Regions from separate parts of the Dickeya parazeae Ech586 genome, predicted to be linked through region 1. Evidence: predicted binding sites of a transcription regulator. Region 1 holds the regulator's gene; each other region holds the start of a gene.
The links. The regulator CRP, encoded in region 1, controls carbon source genes, mostly activating them, when cyclic AMP is high. The targets are predictions, from matches to a motif close to ATGTGANNNNNNTCACAT.

Region 2: a site for CRP is predicted at 3,120-3,137, ahead of aaeR (HTH-type transcriptional activator AaeR). Genes of this name have one in related genera too.
Region 3: a site for CRP is predicted at 3,172-3,189, ahead of epd (erythrose-4-phosphate dehydrogenase). Genes of this name have one in related genera too.
Region 4: a site for CRP is predicted at 2,536-2,553, ahead of DD586_RS13490 (ABC-F family ATPase). Genes of this name have one in related genera too.

Annotation. Positions count from the first base shown of each region.
Region 1 covers NC_013592.1:4,292,734-4,298,066, forward strand. The annotation lists gene DD586_RS18730 (YheU family protein) at 1-128, shown strand, start outside; gene DD586_RS18735 (phosphoribulokinase) at 303-1,172, shown strand; gene DD586_RS18740 (OsmC family protein) at 1,262-1,669, opposite strand; gene crp (cAMP-activated global transcriptional regulator CRP) at 1,999-2,631, shown strand; gene argD (bifunctional acetylornithine/succinyldiaminopimelate transaminase) at 2,716-3,939, opposite strand; gene DD586_RS18755 (aminodeoxychorismate synthase component II) at 4,073-4,648, opposite strand; gene DD586_RS18760 (helix-turn-helix transcriptional regulator) at 4,821-5,084, opposite strand; gene DD586_RS18765 (helix-turn-helix domain-containing protein) at 5,197-5,333, shown strand, end outside.
Region 2 covers NC_013592.1:316,575-321,907, reverse strand. The annotation lists gene aaeB (p-hydroxybenzoic acid efflux pump subunit AaeB) at 1-1,638, opposite strand, end outside; gene aaeA (p-hydroxybenzoic acid efflux pump subunit AaeA) at 1,650-2,552, opposite strand; gene aaeX (p-hydroxybenzoic acid efflux pump operon protein AaeX) at 2,605-2,808, opposite strand; gene aaeR (HTH-type transcriptional activator AaeR) at 3,155-4,099, shown strand; gene tldD (metalloprotease TldD) at 4,153-5,333, opposite strand, start outside.
Region 3 covers NC_013592.1:4,143,301-4,148,633, reverse strand. The annotation lists gene tsgA (MFS transporter TsgA) at 1-671, shown strand, start outside; gene tkt (transketolase) at 1,069-3,063, shown strand; gene epd (erythrose-4-phosphate dehydrogenase) at 3,402-4,418, shown strand; gene pgk (phosphoglycerate kinase) at 4,486-5,333, shown strand, end outside.
Region 4 covers NC_013592.1:3,082,223-3,087,555, reverse strand. The annotation lists gene nuoN (NADH-quinone oxidoreductase subunit NuoN) at 1-848, shown strand, start outside; gene DD586_RS13495 (PhzF family phenazine biosynthesis protein) at 1,478-2,359, opposite strand; gene DD586_RS13490 (ABC-F family ATPase) at 2,573-4,165, shown strand; gene hybO (hydrogenase 2 small subunit) at 4,754-5,333, shown strand, end outside.

The sequences.
Region 1 (5,333 bases):
AGAAAGTGGCAGATATACGTCAGCAACTGGCGCACGGCGAGGTCGTCCTGGTGTGGTCGGAATTGCATGAAACCGTCAATATCATGCCCCGCCGCCAGCTCAGCAATAATGAACGGTATCAGCCCTGAATCAATCGCTTAAAAACGTAAATTGCCGTGTCAGTGTGCGATAAACATGCTAACAATGATCAGATCTAACATGGATCAGATATAACATGGCCTGATGGCTCTGCACGGCATAGCCCTTACTCATCGAATGATGACTTCACCGAAGATTGCCCTACACATCGGAGGTTACACACCATGTCGCACCAGCACCCGATTATCGCGGTCACCGGCTCCAGCGGCGCGGGGACCACGACCACCAGCCTGGCGTTTCGCAAGATATTCCAGCAACTGAATCTGCGCGCCGCGCTGGTGGATGGCGACAGTTATCACCGCTATACCCGACCGGAAATGGATATGGCGATCCGCAAGGCACGGGATCTGGGGCGTCACATCAGCTATTTCGGGCCGGAAGCCAACGACTTCTGCCAACTGGAAAACACCTTTATCGAATACGGTCGTAGCGGCACCGGACAGACCCGCAAATACCTGCACACCTATGATGAAGCCATCCCCTACAATCAGGTGCCGGGGACTTTCACGCCCTGGGAGCCGATGCCAGAGCCGACCGACCTGCTGTTCTACGAGGGATTACACGGCGGCGTGGTCACCGCGCAGCATGATGTTGCCCGGCATGTCGACCTGCTGGTCGGTGTGGTGCCGATAGTCAACCTGGAATGGATTCAGAAGCTGGTACGCGACGTTAACGAACGCGGTCACTCCCGCGAGGCGGTGATGGATTCCGTCGTGCGCTCGATGGAAGACTACATCACCCATATTACCCCGCAGTTTTCCCGCACCCACATCAACTTCCAGCGGGTGCCGACGGTTGATACCTCTAACCCGTTCGCCGCCAAAGCCATTCCCTCGATGGACGAAAGTTTCGTGGTGATCCACTTTCAGGGTCTGGACCGCATTGATTACCCCTACCTGCTGGCCATGTTGCAGGGCTCGTTCATTTCCCACATCAATACGCTGGTGGTACCGGGTGGCAAAATGGGGCTGGCGATGGAGTTGATCATGATGCCGCTGGTGCAGCGGTTGATGGAAGGCAATAAAATCGACTGACACCGGCGATAAGAGCGATGATAAGCGCCGATAAACCGGCGCTTAACGACGCGGTGGCCAGGACAGCACACCACCGCGAGCAGAGGTGTTTAATCCAGCGCGATCACTTCATGGCTGTGGGTGATGTTCACGGCTTTTCCCAGCATCAACGCCACAGAGCAGTATTTTTCGGCTGACAGCGACACCGCGCGCTCCACGGCTTTATCGCCCAAGCCCTTGCCGGTGACGATAAAATGCAGGTTGATGGCGGTGAACAGGCGCGGTGCCTCCTCACGGCGTTCAGACGTCAGGCGGACTTCACAATCCACCACGTCATGACGGCCTTTTTGCAGGATAGACACCACATCGATGGCGCTGCATCCGCCTGCGGCCATCAGTACCATTTCCATCGGGCTGGGCGCTTTATCGCCTGCGTTGCCATCCATCAGCAGTTGATGTCCGGAAGCGGATTCACCAAGAAACGTTAACCCTTCAACCCATTTCACCCGCGCCTGCATAATTTTGTCCTCAATCAATTATTTTTGAAATTTTACATCGCTTATGTACAAAAAAGCCTGATAATCAGAGCTTAATCATGCTGAAGCGAGACAACACAAGACACTACACTCAACCTGTGTTACAAACAAAAGCGTAAACCGGCATGTGTTGTTGAGCCGATGCCTGACCCACCACCGGCTTACTGGCGTCATCTGATAGACAGCCTCAGTATATTCCCTGACGTCATTCCGCCAGGACGGAATTGAATTATAACTATGTTATCACGCCGTACAGGGAACTCTGAGCCCTGTGATTTGCGCAGTGAATTAACAACAGAGGATAACAGCGAATGGTTCTCGGCAAACCGCAAACAGACCCGACTCTCGAATGGTTCCTTTCTCATTGCCACATTCACAAGTACCCATCGAAGAGCACCCTAATCCACCAGGGTGAAAAAGCAGAGACGCTTTACTACATCGTGAAAGGCTCGGTTGCCGTGCTGATCAAGGATGAAGAAGGCAAGGAAATGATTCTGTCTTATCTGAATCAGGGCGATTTTATTGGCGAACTTGGCTTGTTTGAAGACGGGCAGGAACGCAGTGCGTGGGTCCGGGCGAAAACAGCCTGTGAAGTTGCTGAAATCTCCTATAAAAAATTCCGCCAGCTCATCCAGGTCAACCCGGACATTCTGATGCGCTTGTCCTCACAGATGGCACGTCGTCTGCAGGTGACCTCGCAAAAAGTCGGCAACCTGGCGTTCCTCGACGTGACGGGCCGCATCGCGCAAACCCTGCTTAATCTGGCCAAACAGCCGGACGCCATGACCCACCCGGATGGTATGCAGATCAAGATCACCCGTCAGGAAATCGGCCAGATCGTCGGCTGTTCCCGCGAAACTGTCGGCCGCATTCTGAAAATGCTGGAAGACCAGAACCTGATCTCCGCCCACGGTAAAACCATCGTGGTATATGGTACTCGCTGATTTATCATCAGCTAGCTTGTAGACGTGAAAAGAGCGTGCCACATGGCACGCTCTTTTCACTTCAGCTAAAGGCGGCAACCGCGATTACGCGCCCTTCACTACCTGCGCCACGGCTTTTTCAAACAGTGCCATCCCCTGGTCGATCTCTTCCGGGGTGATCACCAGCGACGGCACAAAACGGATCACATCCGGCCCTGCCACCAAAATCATCAACCCCAGATCTGCCGATGCCGCCAGAAAATCACGGGCGCGGCCATGCCAGGCCGGTTTTAGCTGTGCGCCCAGCAGCAGGCCCATGCCACGGATTTCATCAAAAATACCGTACTGGGCGTTGATGCGCTCAAGCGCAGACACAAAACGCGCATGGCGATCGACCACGCCGGACAGCACTTCCGGTGTATTGATCACATCCAGCGCCGCTTCCGCCACCGCGCAAGCCAGCGGGTTGCCGCCATAGGTGGTGCCGTGTGTCCCAACCGCCATCACCGACGCAATCTCTTCCGTGGTCAGCATGGCGCTGATCGGGAAACCGCCGCCCAGCGCTTTCGCGGTGGTCAGAATATCCGGCGTGATGCCGTAGTGCATATAAGAGAACAGCTTACCGCTGCGGCCCATACCACACTGTACTTCATCAAACACCAGCAGCGCCTGATACTGATCGCACAGCTCACGCACCCCCTTGAGGAACGCCGGTGTCGCTGGCGTAATACCGCCTTCGCCCTGAATCGGCTCCAACACCACGGCACAGGTGTGGTCATCCATTACTGCTTTGACCGCGTCCAAGTCGTTGAACGGCACGTGCACGATATCCGCCGGTTTCGGGCCGAAGCCATCGGCATATTTCGGCTGACCACCGACCGACACGGTAAACAAGGTGCGACCATGAAACGACTGGTAAAACGAGATTATCTTGGTTTTGTACGGGCTATGACGGGTAATGGCGTAATGCCGTGCCAGTTTGAACGCCGCTTCATTGGCTTCTGCACCGGAGTTGGCGAAAAACACACGATCGGCAAACGTGGCGTTGATCAGTTTGGTCGCCAGACGCAGCGCCGGTTCGTTGGTGAATACGTTGCTGGTGTGCCACAGGGTTTCACCCTGCTCTTTCAACGCCGCCACCAACGCCGGATGGCAATGTCCCAGCGCCGTTACCGCGATGCCGCCGGAGAAATCGATATATTCTTTGCCCTGCTGATCCCAGACACGGCTCCCTTTGCCTTTTACCGGCACAAACTGCGCGGGTGCATAAACCGGAAGAATTACCTTATCGTAAGTATCCCGTGTTACTGCTGCTTTCTCTGTCGCCATTTGCTGCCCCGTTGTCATATCCCGTAGTGTGGAGTGAAGATTTTAAGTGAAAATATAATCAATAAATATGCATAAAAAATCAAAAATAGGCAATCGCTAATCCGATACACCCGTCCTGACCTGCGCTATCCGACTATAAATCAAGGAAATTTTTCAATAGCTGATGCCCTTGCTGGCTGAGGATGCTTTCTGGATGAAACTGCACACCTTCCAGCGGCAACGAGCGATGACGTATCCCCATGATCTCGTCGATATCACCGTCAAACTCAGTCCATGCAGTGACCTCAAAACAGTCAGGCAGCGTATTTTTTTCCAACACCAGCGAATGGTAACGCGTGACAGTGAGCGGGTTTGCCAGCCCGGCGAACACACCGCGCCCGGTATGCCGTACCGGCGAGGTTTTGCCGTGCATCACCTGACGGGCGCGCACCACCTGAGCGCCAAATACCTGTCCCAGCGCCTGATGCCCCAGGCATACCCCCAGAATCGGCAGTTGACCGGCAAAATGGCGAATCGCCGCCAGCGAGATCCCTGCGTCATCCGGTGTACAGGGGCCGGGAGAAATCACCAGTCGTTGCGGCGATAACCGCTCAATGTCTGCCAGCGTCAGCGCATCATTACGCCTGACCAGCACCTCTGAACCCAGTTCGCAAAAATACTGGTACAGGTTGTAGGTAAAGGAGTCGTAGTTGTCGATAAGTAGCAGCATATAATATTTAAATTACTGATATGTAATAAGTAAACTACGGAAATCACTCTGCGATACCCACAAAAATACCCGCAATTTTTCTTATTTGGCGAAAAATCTGCAATAGCAGGATAGCGTCTGGCACCGCACCCGCCCCCTTTTTGGGGAGGGGGCGGGCGCTCCGTGGCACTATCTATGAAGATGGATTTTCCTTCGTGTCGTAAAACGACAGGATCATTTCTGCCAAATCATCTTCTACCGTATAAAAATAACAGGCAGGAACATGCAGCACAGCAGCCAGTCGGCGCGCCAGCTCAAAATCTGGCGTGTGAATCCCACGCTCATATTGATTCATGCGAGCGCTGGCTGTCGCTTCGTCTATCCCGGCAAGAATGCCTAAGCGCTCCTGAGATAATCCCGCCATGAGCCGGGCCGCCTTTAAACGATGAGGTAACATGAGAATCCCGCATTGTGACGTGATTGAGGTGATTCTCAGTGGTGTGCATTGAAAATATACTAAGCAATACTTAGTATTGATCCATGCTTACCAGATAAGGCGTAAAGATTATATGAAGCAAGGGAACGACTGGCATCAGGCGGATATCATCGCCGGCTTGCGCAAGAAAGGCACCACGCTGGCCGCGCTATCCCGTTCTGCGGGACTCAGTTCTTCCACACTGGCGAATGTGCTGGTACGTCCCTGGCC
Region 2 (5,333 bases), 840 kb from region 1:
CAAAAACAGGTGCTGGTACAGCGCGGGCAGGTGGTTCTCCTGACGCTGTGCCGGACGGGTCGACAACGCCGAGACCGCGCCGAAAACGAACCGGTTAAGCAGTGTGCGACTCGTTTGCTCACGGGTATTGTCACGGATAAGCAAAATAACGCTCAATGCCAGAATACAGCCAATCACCTGACCAATCGCATTATCCAGAAACTGGGACAGATTGAATTTCATCGGGTTGCTGAGTACCAGAATGTTGATAGTACTGGCCAACGCCCCCAGCGACCCCAAGCGGCGCTTCTGTACTTCAATGCCTATCACAAAGGCAACACCGCCGAGGCTCAGACAAAGTAGCAGCAGACTTTGCTGGGTAGACGGCAGCACCAGCATGAACATCAGCGCACCCAGCGGCAGCGCCACCAGCGTACCGATCAGAAAGTCTTTCGCCGCCATCAGTGGATTGGGTAAGCGCATCGCCAGCGAGGTCACCACCGCCAGCATCACCATACAAACGCTGCCCGATGTCCAGCCGGTCCACAGCCAGAACAGGCATCCAAGTCCTGTGGCGACAGTCGTACGCACGCCGTTGATCATGGCATGGTGGGTTTCCGCCGAACTGGCCTTGACCGGGATATCAGCGTCCAGTAACACCGCCTCACTCTGGCTGATGCGTACGTTAGTTTTCACGCCTTTCGCCAGCAATTGATAGCGTGCCGCCGCCCCCAGCCAGCTCACCAGTGTTGGCGGCAGACTGCGGCTATGCGCCGCCGCCAGATGGCGCAACTGCCGTAAACGTCGCTGTACGTCGGCAGGGGTCTCTGCCGGTTGTTCCAGCATCACGGCGATCGCCCCTTTGACGGCGTTTGGGTGATCCTGCAACGTCAGGCGGGTTTCGCACGCCTGGGTAATCATGACCCAGGATTGGGTCAACAGCGTGGTTATCCGGCGACTGGCACCCTGCCAGCGTGACGACTCCATCATCAGTACGCTACGCATCCCATTGATGGCGTGGGTTTTACGCACCAGACCGTTCCAGACGGCGTCCAGTTCCTCTTTCGATATGCCATTCACGCAACGTTGCAGCAAGTGATATTGCCCTACCAACAGTTCCTCCACCGCACGGTCGATCTCTTGCTTGATCGAACGGGGCGAAAACAGCAGGTCAGCCAGAATGGCACACACGATACCCAGCACGATTTCGCTACATCGTTCCACCGCAAATTGCAAAATACGCAACGGCTCACTCTGGCTGGTCACGATAATAATCAGCGTCGTGTAGCCTGCCAGCGCAAACACATAGGCGTTCTCTACTTTTACCAGCGACGAAATCCATACACAGACACCGGCCCACAAGCAGCACAGCAGCAGCATCAACGCCGGTGCCCGAACCGTGGAAATGATAATCACCAACGCCCCAATACAGCCGATAAACGTACCGATCACCCTAAGCATGCCACGGTGACGAATAGCGCCGGAAAACGGGTCTCCGCCAGCCACAAAAGCCGGACCCGCCGCCACAATGGCAGCGGTCAATGCCGCCCAGCGCGGGGTTTCCAGTTGCAGGTGAAAGCCCAGCACCAGCGACAACACGATGGCGGTACTGAGTTTGAATGCAAACCGTAGGCGCAAAAACGCGGGACTGTTGATCATAGGGGGCTCGCTTAGCCGAACTCACGCAGGCGATGCAGTAGTTGCAATAACGGCGACATCGGCGTGGTGTTGCGGGTATGTTCACCGGTCACCACCACGGTGGCGGTGGTTCCTGCCGGATACAGGTCGCCCCATTGCTGATCGAGGCGAATTTTTACCGGTACCCGCTGCGCCAGCCGCACCCATTCCAGATTGGAGTCCACCGTCGCCAGACCTTTGATGTCAGAGGAACTGCTGCTGTTGGTGACCCCCGCCGCTATGCTGTCCACCGAGCCGAACAAAATCTGGTTGCTGCCCAGCGGCGTGATTTCCACCCGATAACCGGGGCGTACACCCGCCAGCTTGGTTTCTTCCATGTAGGCCAGCAGATAGAACGAGTCTTTCTTCACCAGCGCCACCGCCGTAGAACCACGGGTAATGAACTCACCGGCATGCACATGTAAATTAGTAACCCAGCCATCCGACGGGGCTCTCACCACTGTGCGCGCCAGATCGAGCTTCGCCTGTTCCAGTTCAGCCTGTGCCTTCGCCAGTTGGTGCTGCGTGGTCTGCAACGCATTGCCGGATTGTTCTATTTCTTCGCGCGACATCGCCTGCACGCCGAGGTGTAAACGGCGTGCCGACTCTCGTTTTTTCTCATCGACCAGCGCCTGATAATAGCCCACATCAGCCTGAGCCTCTTCCAGCGCCTGCTGGTAACGTGGTTGATCGATGACGAACAACACATCGCCTTGTTTCACCGGCTGGTTATCCTGCACTTTTACCTCGGTCAACAGACCGCTGACATCGGGGGCTATCGCGACGACATCGGCGCTAAAACGGGCGTCACGCGTCCAGGGGGATTCGGTGTAAAACGACCATACGCGCACCAGTGCTACCGCCGCCAACAACACCAGCAACAGTGTTATTGCCATGCGACTGAATTTTTTGAAAATCACTTTCACAACAGATGTTTTCACAACAACCTCAAAGACCGAAACGGAACAGCAGATAGAACAGGCAGATAAACAGTGCGGTATTAAACAAGGCCGGGTGCCACACCAGGTCATAAATCCCCGTGGGATGCAGCAGCCGAATGCAGACAAAAAATAACGCCAGCGTCACCAGCAGTACAAAAAATACCGGTGGAAACGACAAACCAAACAGCACCATAACCGGGAGTGAATTCATCCTCTTTTCCTTATATTCCCCATTTTCCCCTCACCACGTCTATCGCTCTCGCCCGTCTCCTGAAACACCGGAAAGACCGGGAAAACAGAATGAACGTCCGTTTCCGCCAACAGGGTTGCCGACGAATAAAGACAGAGCATTAACTGAATAATCGCGATGGTGGGTTCTGGTGTAATGGGTATCGCTTACCATGTTACATCAGCGTTTTTAACCCTTTGAAACAACCACAGCAGTGAAGACGGGTAATCGAGGCCACGCGTTGTAGCCAGACAAGCTATATTATGAAACGTTATTATTGTGTTATCTACGCAGCGTGATCTAAATCACTTTTAAGCCAGGGTTAACAATGGAACGATTAAAGAGTATGTCAGTGTTCGCCAGCGTGGTGGAATTCGGCTCATTTACCGCCGCCGCACGCCAGTTGGCGATGAGCGTCTCCGCCGTCAGTCAGACGGTGACCCGGCTGGAAGATGAACTACAGGTGAAACTGCTCAACCGCAGCACCCGTAGCATCGGGCTGACGGAAGCTGGCAGGATCTATTACCACGGCTGTCGCCGTATGCTGCACGAAGCCCACGAAGTGCATGAGCAGTTATATGCGTTCAACAATACGCCAATCGGTACCTTGCGCATCGGCAGTTCCTCCACCATGGCGCAAAACGTACTGGCCACAATGACCACCGACATGCTAAAGGAATACCCGGGATTATCGGTTAATCTGGTGTGTGGGATCCCAGCACCAGACCTGATTGCTGATGGGCTGGATATCGTTATTCGCGTCGGCGCGTTGCAGGATTCCAGCCTGTATAGCACCCGCCTGGGTTCGATGCCCATGGTGGTGTGTGCCGCCAAAAGCTATCTGGCGCAGCATACCACGCCGGAAAAGCCCGGTGATGTAAGCAACGCGTCCTGGCTCGAATACAGCGTTCGCCCGGACAGCGAATTCGAACTGATCGCCCCGGAAGGCATCACCACCCGACTGACGCCGCAAGGGCGCTTCGTCACCAATGACCCGGTTACGCTGATTCGCTGGCTGAAAAACGGCGCTGGCATCGCTTATGTGCCGTTAATGTGGGTATTTGAAGAGATCAAACGTGGAGAGATAGAGATCCTCTTTTCGCGCTACCACTCCGATCCACGCCCGGTATACGCGCTTTATACCCGCCGCGACAACCTGCCGCTAAAAGTACAGGTGTGCATCAACTACCTGACTGAGTACTTCAACAAGGTGGCGCTGATTTATCAGGGATACCGACAGGAGCACCCACAAACCGGGCTACCGCAGAAATAATGCAGGCCACACAAAGGCGGCCTGCATTCATACTTTCAGTTGCATCGCCTCACTCAGGCGGTACCGCCTACCGTGATGCCATCCAGCTTCAACGTTGGCTGACCGACGCCCACCGGCAGGCTTTGCCCTTCTTTGCCGCACACCCCGACGCCTCTGTCCAGCGCCAGATCGTTGCCGACCATCGAGATCTGCTGCATGGCCTCAATACCGGAGCCAATTAACGTCGCCCCTTTCACCGGCGTGGTCACGCGTCCCTTCTCAATCAAATACGCTTCAGACGTGGAGAACACAAATTTACCGGAGGTAATATCCACCTGACCACCACCAAAGTTCGGCGCATACAGGCCATATTCCACGCTGGCGATGATCTCCTCAGGGGTCGATTGACCGGCCAGCATGTAGGTGTTGGTCATCCTTGGCATCGGCAGATGCGCGTAAGACTCGCGGCGGCCGTTGCCGGTCGGCGCGACGCCCATCAGACGGGCATTCAGTTTATCCTGCATGTAGCCTTTGAGGACGCCGTTTTCGATCAGCACATTGTATTGACCGGGTACCCCTTCATCATCCATAGCCAGTGAACCACGACGCCCTTCCAGTGTGCCATCATCCACCACCGTACACAGCTCGGACGCCACCAGTTTGCCGACCTGACCGCTGAACACTGAGGTACCACGACGGTTAAAATCGCCTTCCAGACCGTGCCCGACCGCTTCGTGCAACAACACGCCCGGCCAGCCTGCGCCCAGCACCACTGGCATCGACCCGGCCGGTGCCGCGACCGCTGACAAATTCACCAGCGCCATACGCACCGCTTCTTTAGCCCAGGCTTCCGCCCGCGCTTCGCCATCGGCCTGCTGCCAGAAATAATCGTAACCGGTACGTGCGCCACCGCCGCTCGAACCACGTTCACGACGGCCATCCTCTTCCACCAACACACTAACGGATAAGCGAACCAATGGACGGACATCCGCCGCCAGTGTGCCGTCGGTAGCGGCCACCAATACCAGTTCATACACGCCGGTTAAACTGGCGGTCACTTCCTGTACACGCGAATCTGCCGCTCGGGCGGTGGCGTCAACGCGTTGCAACAGAGCAATCTTATCTTCACGACTCAGACTATCCAGTGGGTTGGCCTGCGGGTACAGGCCGCGATGCGGCACCTCACCCAGCGTTTTCACCGTGCCGTTGCCCTGCTCACGCACAATGCTGCGCGCCGCCTGCGCGCTTTGCTGCA
Region 3 (5,333 bases), 150 kb from region 1:
CGATTCTGGTACTGACACTGCTGTCTGATTTTCCCGCTATCGGCACGGAAAAAGCCAACGCTCAGAGCACACCTGTCGAGACGGAAAAATGGGGCATGGGCGTGGTATTCCTGTCTATTGCGGCGCTGTGCTATATCCTGGGGCAACTGGCGTTTATTCAGTGGGTGCCGGAATACGTGACCAAATCCTTTGGTATGAGCATTGGCGATGCCGGGGAACTGGTCAGTAGCTTCTGGACGTCGTACATGATTGGTATGTGGGTGTTCAGCGTTGTGCTCAAGTTTTTTGACTTGCAGCGCGTAGTGACTGTGCTGGCTGTGCTGGCGACCGGGGCGATGTACCTGTTTGTCAGCAGCGATCAACCTCATCTGCTGAAATACTTCATTTTTGGCCTGGGCTTCATTTCCAGCGCTATCTATACCACGCTGATTACTCTGGGCTCCCAGCAGACCAAGGTGCCGTCGCCGAAGCTGGTCAACTTCATTCTGACCTGCGGAACGGTGGGAACCATGCTGACCTTTATCGTCACTGGGCCGATCGTGCAGCACTTCGGCGTACATGCTGCGCTGGTGACCGCGAACGGGCTCTATTTTGTGGTCTTCGTCATGTGCTTCCTGTTAGGGATGGTGACCCGTCACCGTTTGCATGGACATGAGGCTGCCGCGCATTAATCGGTGCTGACCTACCGTCGTTGATATTTTTCGCTAATGAGTCACGTTGCAAGGGCATCTTACAGGATGCCCTTTTTGATCGGTGTCTCTTCAAAGAAGGTCGTGCAGACGACGTAGCCGTGGTGTTATGGTGGCGAAAAAAGGCGGGCGTAAACAGGTAAAGCTGCTACATCGTGTGAGCTAAGGCAGATAAAACCGCCCCGATGAAAAGGAAAGCCTGCTATACGGTCTGCATGTCAGCAGATTCGTGCGTTTTTTCCGCTTGCTGTTCCATGTGCAATCGGCTGGGTTTTCATGTACATTTGTGAATATCTTTTCTTTGCCTTTTTGAGCTAACACATTGATTTATATGTTTTATGTTCGACAGGCAACTGTTCAATCCGATCTGGAGTAAAGCATGTCCTCTCGTAAAGAACTTGCCAATGCTATCCGTGCGTTGAGTATGGATGGCGTGCAGAAGGCCAAATCTGGTCATCCTGGCGCACCAATGGGTATGGCTGATATCGCTGAAGTCCTGTGGCGTGACCATCTGAACCATAACCCAGCCAACCCGCACTGGGCTAACCGCGATCGCTTCGTGCTGTCCAACGGTCATGCCTCCATGCTGATCTACAGCCTGTTGCATCTGACGGGTTATGATCTGCCGATTGAAGAACTGAAAAACTTCCGCCAGTTGCATTCCAGAACGCCGGGTCACCCGGAAGTGGGTTATACACCGGGCGTGGAAACCACTACTGGACCGTTAGGGCAGGGGATCGCTAACGCGGTCGGTATGGCGATTGCCGAACGTACACTGGCCGCGCAGTTCAACCGTCCGGGCCATGACATCGTTGACCACCACACCTATGTCTTCCTGGGTGATGGTTGCATGATGGAAGGGATCTCTCATGAGGTCTGTTCACTGGCGGGTACCCTGAAGTTGGGTAAACTGGTTGCGTTTTACGATGACAACGGTATTTCCATCGACGGCCACATCGAAGGCTGGTTCACCGATGATACCGCTGCCCGTTTTGAATCCTATGGCTGGCATGTGGTTCGCGGCATTGACGGTCATGATGCTGATGCCATCCAGCGTGCTATCAAAGAAGCGCAGAGCGTCACTGACAAACCGTCGCTGCTGCTGTGCAAAACCGTGATTGGTTTCGGTTCTCCGAACAAAGCCGGTACCCATGATTCCCACGGTGCGCCGTTGGGTGATGCTGAAGTGGCTGCGACCCGTGAGCAATTGGGCTGGAAATACGGTCCGTTTGAAATCCCGGCTGATATCTATGCCGCCTGGGATGCTCGCAAAGCCGGTGAGAGCAAAGAGGCTGCCTGGCAGCAGGCGTTCAATGCCTATGCCAGCGCCTATCCGGAACTGGCTGCTGAATTCACTCGTCGCGTGAACGGCGAATTGCCGGCTAACTGGCAGGCCGAGTCGACGAAAGTTGTCGAACAACTGCAGGCTAACCCGGCCAAGATCGCCAGCCGTAAAGCCTCGCAGAATGCGCTGGAAGCCTATGGCAAGCTGCTGCCGGAATTCCTGGGCGGTTCTGCTGACCTGGCGCCGAGCAACCTGACGATTTGGTCTGGTTCGAAAGCGCTGAATGAAGACCCGGCTGGTAACTACATCCACTACGGAGTGCGTGAATTTGGCATGACTGCCATTGCCAACGGTATTTCGCTGCATGGCGGTTTCGTGCCGTACACCGCGACGTTCCTGATGTTCGTGGAATACGCCCGTAATGCGGTGCGTATGGCAGCGCTGATGAAAGTGCGCAGCATCTATGTCTACACCCATGACTCCATCGGTCTGGGCGAAGATGGCCCGACCCATCAGCCAGTAGAGCAGTTGGCCAGCCTGCGCGTGACGCCAAACATGAGTACCTGGCGCCCGGCGGATCAGGTTGAAACCGCGGTAGCCTGGAAATACGCCATCGAGCGTAAAGACGGCCCGACGGCGTTGATTCTGTCTCGTCAGAATCTGGCGCAGCAGGAACGTACCGCTCAGCAGTTGGCTGATGTCGCTAAAGGGGCTTATGTGCTGAAAGACAGCGGCGGCCAGCCGCAGCTGATCCTTATTGCTACCGGTTCTGAAGTCGAACTGGCGGTCGCTGCCTGGCAGAAACTGAGCGAAGAAGGCGTTAAGGCGCGCGTGGTGTCCATGCCGTCTACCGATGCATTCGACAAACAGGATGCGGCTTATCGTGAAGCGGTACTACCGTCTGCCGTGAGCGCCCGTGTGGCGATCGAAGCCGGTATTGCTGACTATTGGTACAAGTATGTTGGCCTCAATGGCGCGATTGTTGGTATGGAAAGCTTTGGCGAATCCGCACCGGCAGAAAAACTGTTCGACGTCTTTGGCTTCACTACCGATAACGTGGTGGCGAAGGCGAAAGCGCTGCTGAAATAACGCTGTTCTGTAGTTAGCGGTTCTTGTAAGGCCGGGATTGTCTCCCGGCCTTTTTTGATCCTGCTAGTCTTGGGATAACACACTGGTTGAACAAACTGTGCGGTAATTATTTGACGCGGATCACTCTTCTGGTATCCGCCCTGCCGCCATATTTCTTTTGCCAGGCAATTCGTTTATGCTAGCTGAAGCGTTTCAGTTGTTGGTGTGACAGCGTTTGACTACAAGGTTATACAGCGGTTTTACGTGGTGACATGTCCTGTGCAACAAGCGGTTTATTCCTGGTGGCTTACTGATTATCCTATAACGCGCAATGCTTTTATCACTACACAGGGAATTTCATGACAATCCGTATTGCGATAAATGGCTTTGGTCGTATAGGTCGCAGTGTTCTGCGTGCGTTGTATGAATCCGGTCGGCGAGCCGAAATCACGGTGGTGGCGATTAATGAGCTGGCTAATGCCGAAGGGATTGCCCATCTGCTCAAGTACGATAGCAGCCATGGCCGTTTTTCGTGGGATGTCCGTCAGGAGTGCGATCGTTTATCGGTAGGGGATGACACCATTCGCCTGTTGCATGAGCCAGATCTCCGTTCTCTGCCGTGGGGCGAGCTGGGTGTTGATATCGTGCTGGATTGCAGCGGTGTGTACGGCAGCCGCGCCGATGGTGAAGCCCATCTGGCGGCAGGCGCGAAAAAAGTGCTGTTTTCCCACCCCGGAGCGCCGGATCTTGATGCCACCATTGTGTATGGCGTTAATCATCAGGATCTGCATTTGGCTCACCGTCTGGTATCCAACGCCTCCTGCACCACCAACTGTATTATTCCGATTATTAAACTGCTGGACGATGCGTATAGCATCGAGAGCGGTACCGTGACGACGATCCATGCGTCGATGAACGACCAGCCGGTGATCGATGCGTATCACCATGACCTGCGGCGTACCCGTGCTGCCAGTCAGTCGATCATCCCGGTGGACACCAAACTGGCGGTGGGGATTACCCGTTTCTTTCCGAAATTCGAAGACCGCTTTGAGGCGATTTCGGTGCGGGTGCCGACTATCAATGTCACGGCGATTGATCTTAGCGTCAGCGTGAAAAACGCGGTAAACGTAAGTGAAATCAATACGCTGTTTCGCCAGTCAGCGCAGAATACATTTCGTGGTATAGTTGATTATACCGATTTGCCGTTGGTCTCAGTGGATTTCAACCACGACCCGCATAGCGCGATAGTGGATGGGACGCAAACCCGGGTCAGCGGAGGACATCTGATCAAAACACTGGTCTGGTGCGATAACGAATGGGGCTTTGCCAATCGGATGTTGGATACAACATGGGCGATGGCGGCCTGCGGTTTCTGATAGGCGGTGCCGGGGAACCGACACCTCACTCAAGCAACTTTAAAGAGAATCAACAAGAGGATTCACCATGGCTGTAATTAAGATGACCGACCTGGATTTGGCTGGCAAACGCGTGCTGATCCGTGCGGATCTGAACGTGCCGGTTAAAGATGGCAAAGTGACGTCTGACGCCCGCATCCGCGCATCCCTGCCGACCATTGAAATCGCCCTGAAGCAGGGTGCCCGTGTGATGGTGACATCCCATCTGGGCCGCCCGACCGAAGGCGAGTACAACGAAGAATTCTCCCTGCTGCCGGTAGTGAACTACCTGAAAGATCATCTGTCTGCACCGGTACGTCTGGCGAAAGATTACCTGGACGGCGTTGATGTGGCCGAAGGTGAGTTGGTCGTGCTGGAAAACGTCCGTTTCAACAAGGGCGAGAAGAAAGACGACGAAGTGCTGTCCAAAAAATACGCCGCGCTGTGCGACGTGTTTGTGATGGATGCGTTCGGTACCGCACACCGCGCGCAGGCGTCAACTCACGGTGTTGGCAAATTCTCACCGATCGCCTGTGCTGGCCCGCTGCTGTCCAATGAACTGGAAGCGTTGGGTAAAGCACTGGGTAACCCGGCTCGCCCGATGGTGGCTATCGTCGGTGGTTCCAAAGTGTCTACCAAACTGACGGTGCTGGATTCACTGTCTAAAATTGCTGACCAGCTGATCGTTGGTGGCGGTATCGCCAATACCTTCGTTGCCGCTCAAGGCCATAACGTCGGTAAATCGCTGTACGAAGCGGAACTGATTCCGGAAGCGAAAAAACTGCTGGAAACCTGCGATATTCCGGTACCGAGCGATGTCCGTGTTGCAACAGAATTCTCCGAAACTGCCAGCGCGACATTGAAATCCGTGGCCGCCATTAAAGATGATGAACAGAT
Region 4 (5,333 bases), 1.2 Mb from region 1:
TGGCTGGTCTGGGTATGATGCTGGTCGGTCTGGGCTTCAAGCTGTCGCTGGTACCGTTCCATCTGTGGACTCCCGATGTTTATCAGGGTGCTCCGGCTCCGGTGTCTACCTTCCTGGCGACCGCCAGTAAAATCGCTATCTTTGGTGCGGTAATGCGTTTGTTCTTGTACGCACCGCTGGTTGATAGCGAGTCGGTACGCACTACGCTGGGTATCATTGCTTTCGCATCGATCCTGTTTGGTAACCTGATGGCGGTGGCGCAGAGCAACATCAAGCGTCTGCTGGGGTATTCCTCCATTGCGCACCTGGGTTATCTGCTGGTGGCGTTGATTGCTGTGCAGACGCATCAGCTGGCACTGGAAACCATCGGTGTGTATCTGGCGGGTTACCTGTTCAGTAGTCTGGGCGCGTTTGGCGTGGTCAGCCTGATGTCCAGCCCGTACCGTGGCCCGGATGCGGATTCGCTGTTCTCTTACCGTGGGTTGTTCTGGCATAAGCCGATTCTGTCTGCGGTAATGACGGTGATGATGCTGTCACTGGCGGGTATTCCGATGACGCTGGGCTTCTTCGGTAAATTCTATGTTCTGGCGGTAGGCGTTAACGCTCACTTGTGGTGGTTGAGTGCCGCTGTCGTGGTAGGCAGTGCCATTGGCCTGTATTACTACCTGCGCGTACTGATCAGTTTGTACCTGAGTGCACCGCAGACACTGAACCGTGATACGCCGAACAACTGGGCGTTGACTGCGGGCGGTGTTGTCGTGCTGATTTCATCGGTGCTGGTGCTGCTGTTGGGGCTCTACCCACAGCCGCTGATTTCGCTGGTACAACTGGCGCAGCCACTGATGTAATCCCGTCCTCTGTGATAATGAAAGCCGCGCATGTCGCGGCTTTTTTTATACAGATGTCGTTAGTTCTTTGCTACTAAAGTGGTTTGTATGCGTTTACTGAAGTGCATCAGGCAAAGGCAGAAGAGCGTCGATGACAGACAGAGCGAAATGCGCTGGTGTAAGATAAGAACGGAAAACCGGATGACTATGCTAGAAACTAAAATCAGAAAAGGCTTGGATCAGAAAAAGCTTGAGGAAAACTAAAACCAGAAAGGAAATCGGGAATACGGCAAGGGAAATACCAGGAAGGGATAAAAACTAAAGCCGCCTGATCGAAGTGGGCGGCTTTTAGTCTGCGGCGTTCATCTTAAAACGGGCTGATGATAGAGCCGATACGTTCGCAGTAGCTCACGTAGATGTCGCCGAGTTTTTTGAAGAAGCTGATGAATGCGTTCATGTTGTATCTCCATTATTGTCGTTGGTGTTTTATGTGATGTTCATCACGGTTTTGATAATAATGGATAAGAAACGGCATTTCAACTTTTTCGTGATAAAAGTCACATTATTTTTACGAGTGTCGTGTGTGACGGTGAATAACGAGCCGCCAGCGGCAGGCTCGTCGTCAGATGGGTAACGTCAGAAAGCGGGTATCAGAGGGTGAGGTGCCCGTCAATCAAGGTGTTGCTGTAACCGCCAATCCATGGTTGGCCATCTATGTAGGATACGTTGACCCGGCCGTCACGGTACAGCATGGTGCCTTGACGTACCTGATAACCAAGCCGATGGTCTGCCTGTTCCGGTAACGGGCTGTGCTGAATCACCCGGGCAATACAGGCGTTGGCGCTACCGGTTACCGGGTCTTCCACTACAGCATCATTCAGCATAAAGAAGGCGCGCACTTCATAGTCAGTGGGCGTGCTATCGTCATGTGGTCCATAGATTGCCACGCCATCGGTCTGGGCGAGTTGCTGCAAGCGTTGCAGATGAACGGCGTCCGGACGAGCATTCAGGCAGGCTCGTGCACTTTCCATCCGTACCGTCAGCCAGCGTATCCCCATGTGGACATTGACAGGTCGGTTGTCTGCATGGTGTAAATGGCTACCGATGGCGGCGTCGAGTAATCCGTCATGCTGAGGGTCGAGTTCGGTCATGGTGGCTTCTGGTGCACGAAACGCAAGTTGACCGTCATCGCTTATCGCAACAGGTACCAGACCAACGCCACACTGCTGGATAAGCTGATGAGGGACATGTGGCGTCAGGCCAGACTCCAGTAATGCGTGCGCGGTGCCAAGCGTAGGGTGACCCGCGAAGGGCAGCTCGTCTTGCGGGGTGAAGATCCGTACCCGATAATCGGCCACAGGGTCATCCGGCGCCAGCACAAACGTGGTTTCCGACAAATTAGTCCAGCGGGCAATCGCTTGCATTTGCTCGTCGCTAAGCCCATCGGCGTCCAGAATGACAGCGAGCGGATTTCCTTTAGCAGGATGCTGGCTGAATACATCGACTTGTTTGAAACGGCGTGATGACGGCATCTGATTTTTCCTTGTGCAAGCTGGGTCAGCATCCATTATGTACGCCCGGTTACGCGCTGTCGTGCCTGTTTTCAATTAGCGTTTGGTCTGCCGGGGGCCGATGGCGGCTATTTCCCCTCCATCTGATTAAAAAATGTGCTTTAATCGCCGGGATTCTGGGTCTCGCTTGTGGCATAATGCGCGCCAAATCACATTCCGAATCGAGTAAGTGCTGTGCTGGTAACCAATAATATTACGATGCAATTCGGCAGTAAGCCGTTGTTTGAAAACATTTCTGTCAAATTTGGCGGCGGTAATCGCTATGGTCTGATCGGCGCCAATGGGTGTGGCAAATCGACGTTTATGAAGATCCTTGGCGGCGATCTGGCACCGAGTGCGGGTAACGTCGCTATCGATCCGAATGAGCGGATCGGTAAATTGCGTCAGGATCAGTTCGCGTTTGAACAATATACCGTGCTGGATACGGTCATCATGGGTCACGTCGAGCTGTGGGAAGTGAAGGAAGAGCGTGACCGCATCTATGCGCTGAGCGAAATGAGCGAGGAAGACGGTTACCGGGTGGCCGATCTGGAAGTCAAATACGGCGAAATGGATGGCTATAGCGCCGAGTCACGTGCAGGTGAACTGCTGTTGGGCGTGGGTATTCCTCTGGAGCAGCACTATGGACTGATGAGCGAAGTCGCACCCGGCTGGAAACTGCGTGTGTTGCTGGCACAGGCACTGTTTTCCAACCCGGATATTCTGTTACTGGACGAACCGACCAACAACCTGGACATTGATACCATCCGCTGGTTGGAACAGGTGCTGAACGAACGCGATAGCACCATGATCATCATTTCCCATGACCGTCACTTCCTGAATATGGTGTGCACCCACATGGCGGACCTGGATTATGGCGAACTGCGAATTTATCCGGGCAATTACGATGAGTACATGACCGCGGCAACGCAGGCGCGTGAACGTCTGCTCTCGGATAACGCCAAGAAGAAAGCACAGATTGCCGAGTTGCAGTCGTTTGTCAGCCGCTTTAGCGCTAACGCGTCCAAATCACGTCAGGCAACATCCCGTGCGCGCCAGATAGAAAAAATCCAGTTGGAAGAGGTGAAAGCCTCCAGCCGTCAAAACCCCTTTATTCGTTTCGAGCAGGATAAGAAACTGTTCCGTAACGCGCTGGAAATCGACAGCCTGACCAAGGGTTTTGATAATGGGCCACTATTCAGCCAGCTAAAAATGCTGGTGGAAGTCGGGGAAAAAGTCGCGATTCTGGGTACCAACGGGATCGGTAAATCTACCTTGCTGAAAACACTGGTGGGTGAACTGGAGCCGGAATCCGGCTTGGTGAAGTGGTCGGAAAACGCGCGTATTGGCTATTATGCGCAGGACCACGAGTACGAGTTTGACGATGAGCTGACGGTATTTGACTGGATGAGTCAGTGGAAGCAAGAAAACGATGACGAGCAGGCGGTACGCAGCGTGCTGGGGCGTCTGCTGTTTTCTCAGGACGATATCCGTAAAAAAGTCAAAGTGCTGTCCGGTGGGGAAAAAGGGCGGATGCTGTTCGGCAAGCTGATGATGCAAAAACCGAACGTGCTGGTGATGGACGAACCGACCAACCACCTGGATATGGAATCCATCGAGTCGCTGAATATGGCGCTGGAGCTCTATCAGGGGACGTTGCTGTTCGTGTCGCATGACCGTGAATTCGTCAGCTCACTGGCCACTCGAATTGTCGAGATCATGCCGGGTAAAGTGGTTGATTTCAGCGGCAACTACGAAGACTATCTGCGCAGTCGCGGAATCGAATAACATTCAGCGTATTGACGAGAAGCAGCCATTACCGGCTGCTTTTTTTATTGCGTGAAATGTTAAAACGCCGCGCAGCAGAATCATGACAGCGGTGAGATAATCAAAATCCTGAATAAAAAACCACCACAGGGCATACTTTTATCTTTGCGACTGGCAGCAATATTATCCTGCAATTACACTTTTAAAAGTAAAATAGCTAAAGTAACCGATTGAAGCGAAAGTGAGTGATAAAGATAAATCAATAATTAAAGAATGAAATCAAATAAAAACACGATTTAATAAAATGATTTAAAATCAATATCATGACAATTTTATTATAACTGATATAAGACGTAGTTAAATCGATTAAGCTATTCTGGATCACAAAAAAATATGTGTTTGTCACGCATTGAGATATTTTCTCATTTAATCTCAGTCCGGTGCTTTTAAAAAAGGAATGTCGCGAAGAACTTCACAGAAGACGCATAAATAGAATGGTTATTCCCCGGCCGATTGATAGAGATCAAGTCGGTGACGTTATTCTCCTCATTATTCTATGCCGACACGGAAATGTGTTACTCCGACTTGGCTACAGGAGAATAATAAAGAATGAATGGGGAAAATATGATGCTTTCCCATCACGGTATCAATCGCCGTGATTTTATGAAGCTATGTGCAGCACTTGCCGCCACCATGGGGTTAAAAGAGGCCGCTGCCGCAGAGATGGCACAGTCACTGACGTCTCCCCAGCGTCCGCCGGTGATCTGGATTGGCGCTCAGGAATGTACCGGGTGTACCGAATCCCTGTTACGTGCTACCCACCCGACCATTGAAAATCTGCTACTAAACACCATTTCGCTGGAATACCACGAAGTCCTCTCTGCCGCATTTGGCGAACAGGCTGAGGAGAACAAGCACCGGGCTATCGAACAGTACAAAGGTAAATATGTTCTGGTGGTAGACGGTTCCATCCCGCTGAAAGATGGCGGCATCTATTGCATGGTGGCCGGTAAGCCGATTGTCGAGCATATTCGCGCCGCCGCTGAGCATGCTGCTGCTATCGTCGCTATTGGGTCTTGTTCTGCCTGGGGCGGGGTACCCGCCAGCGGTTCTAACCCAACGGGAGCCGTCAGCTTGCAAGCGGTGCTACCGGGTAAAACCGTTATCAACATTCCCGGTTGTCCACCCA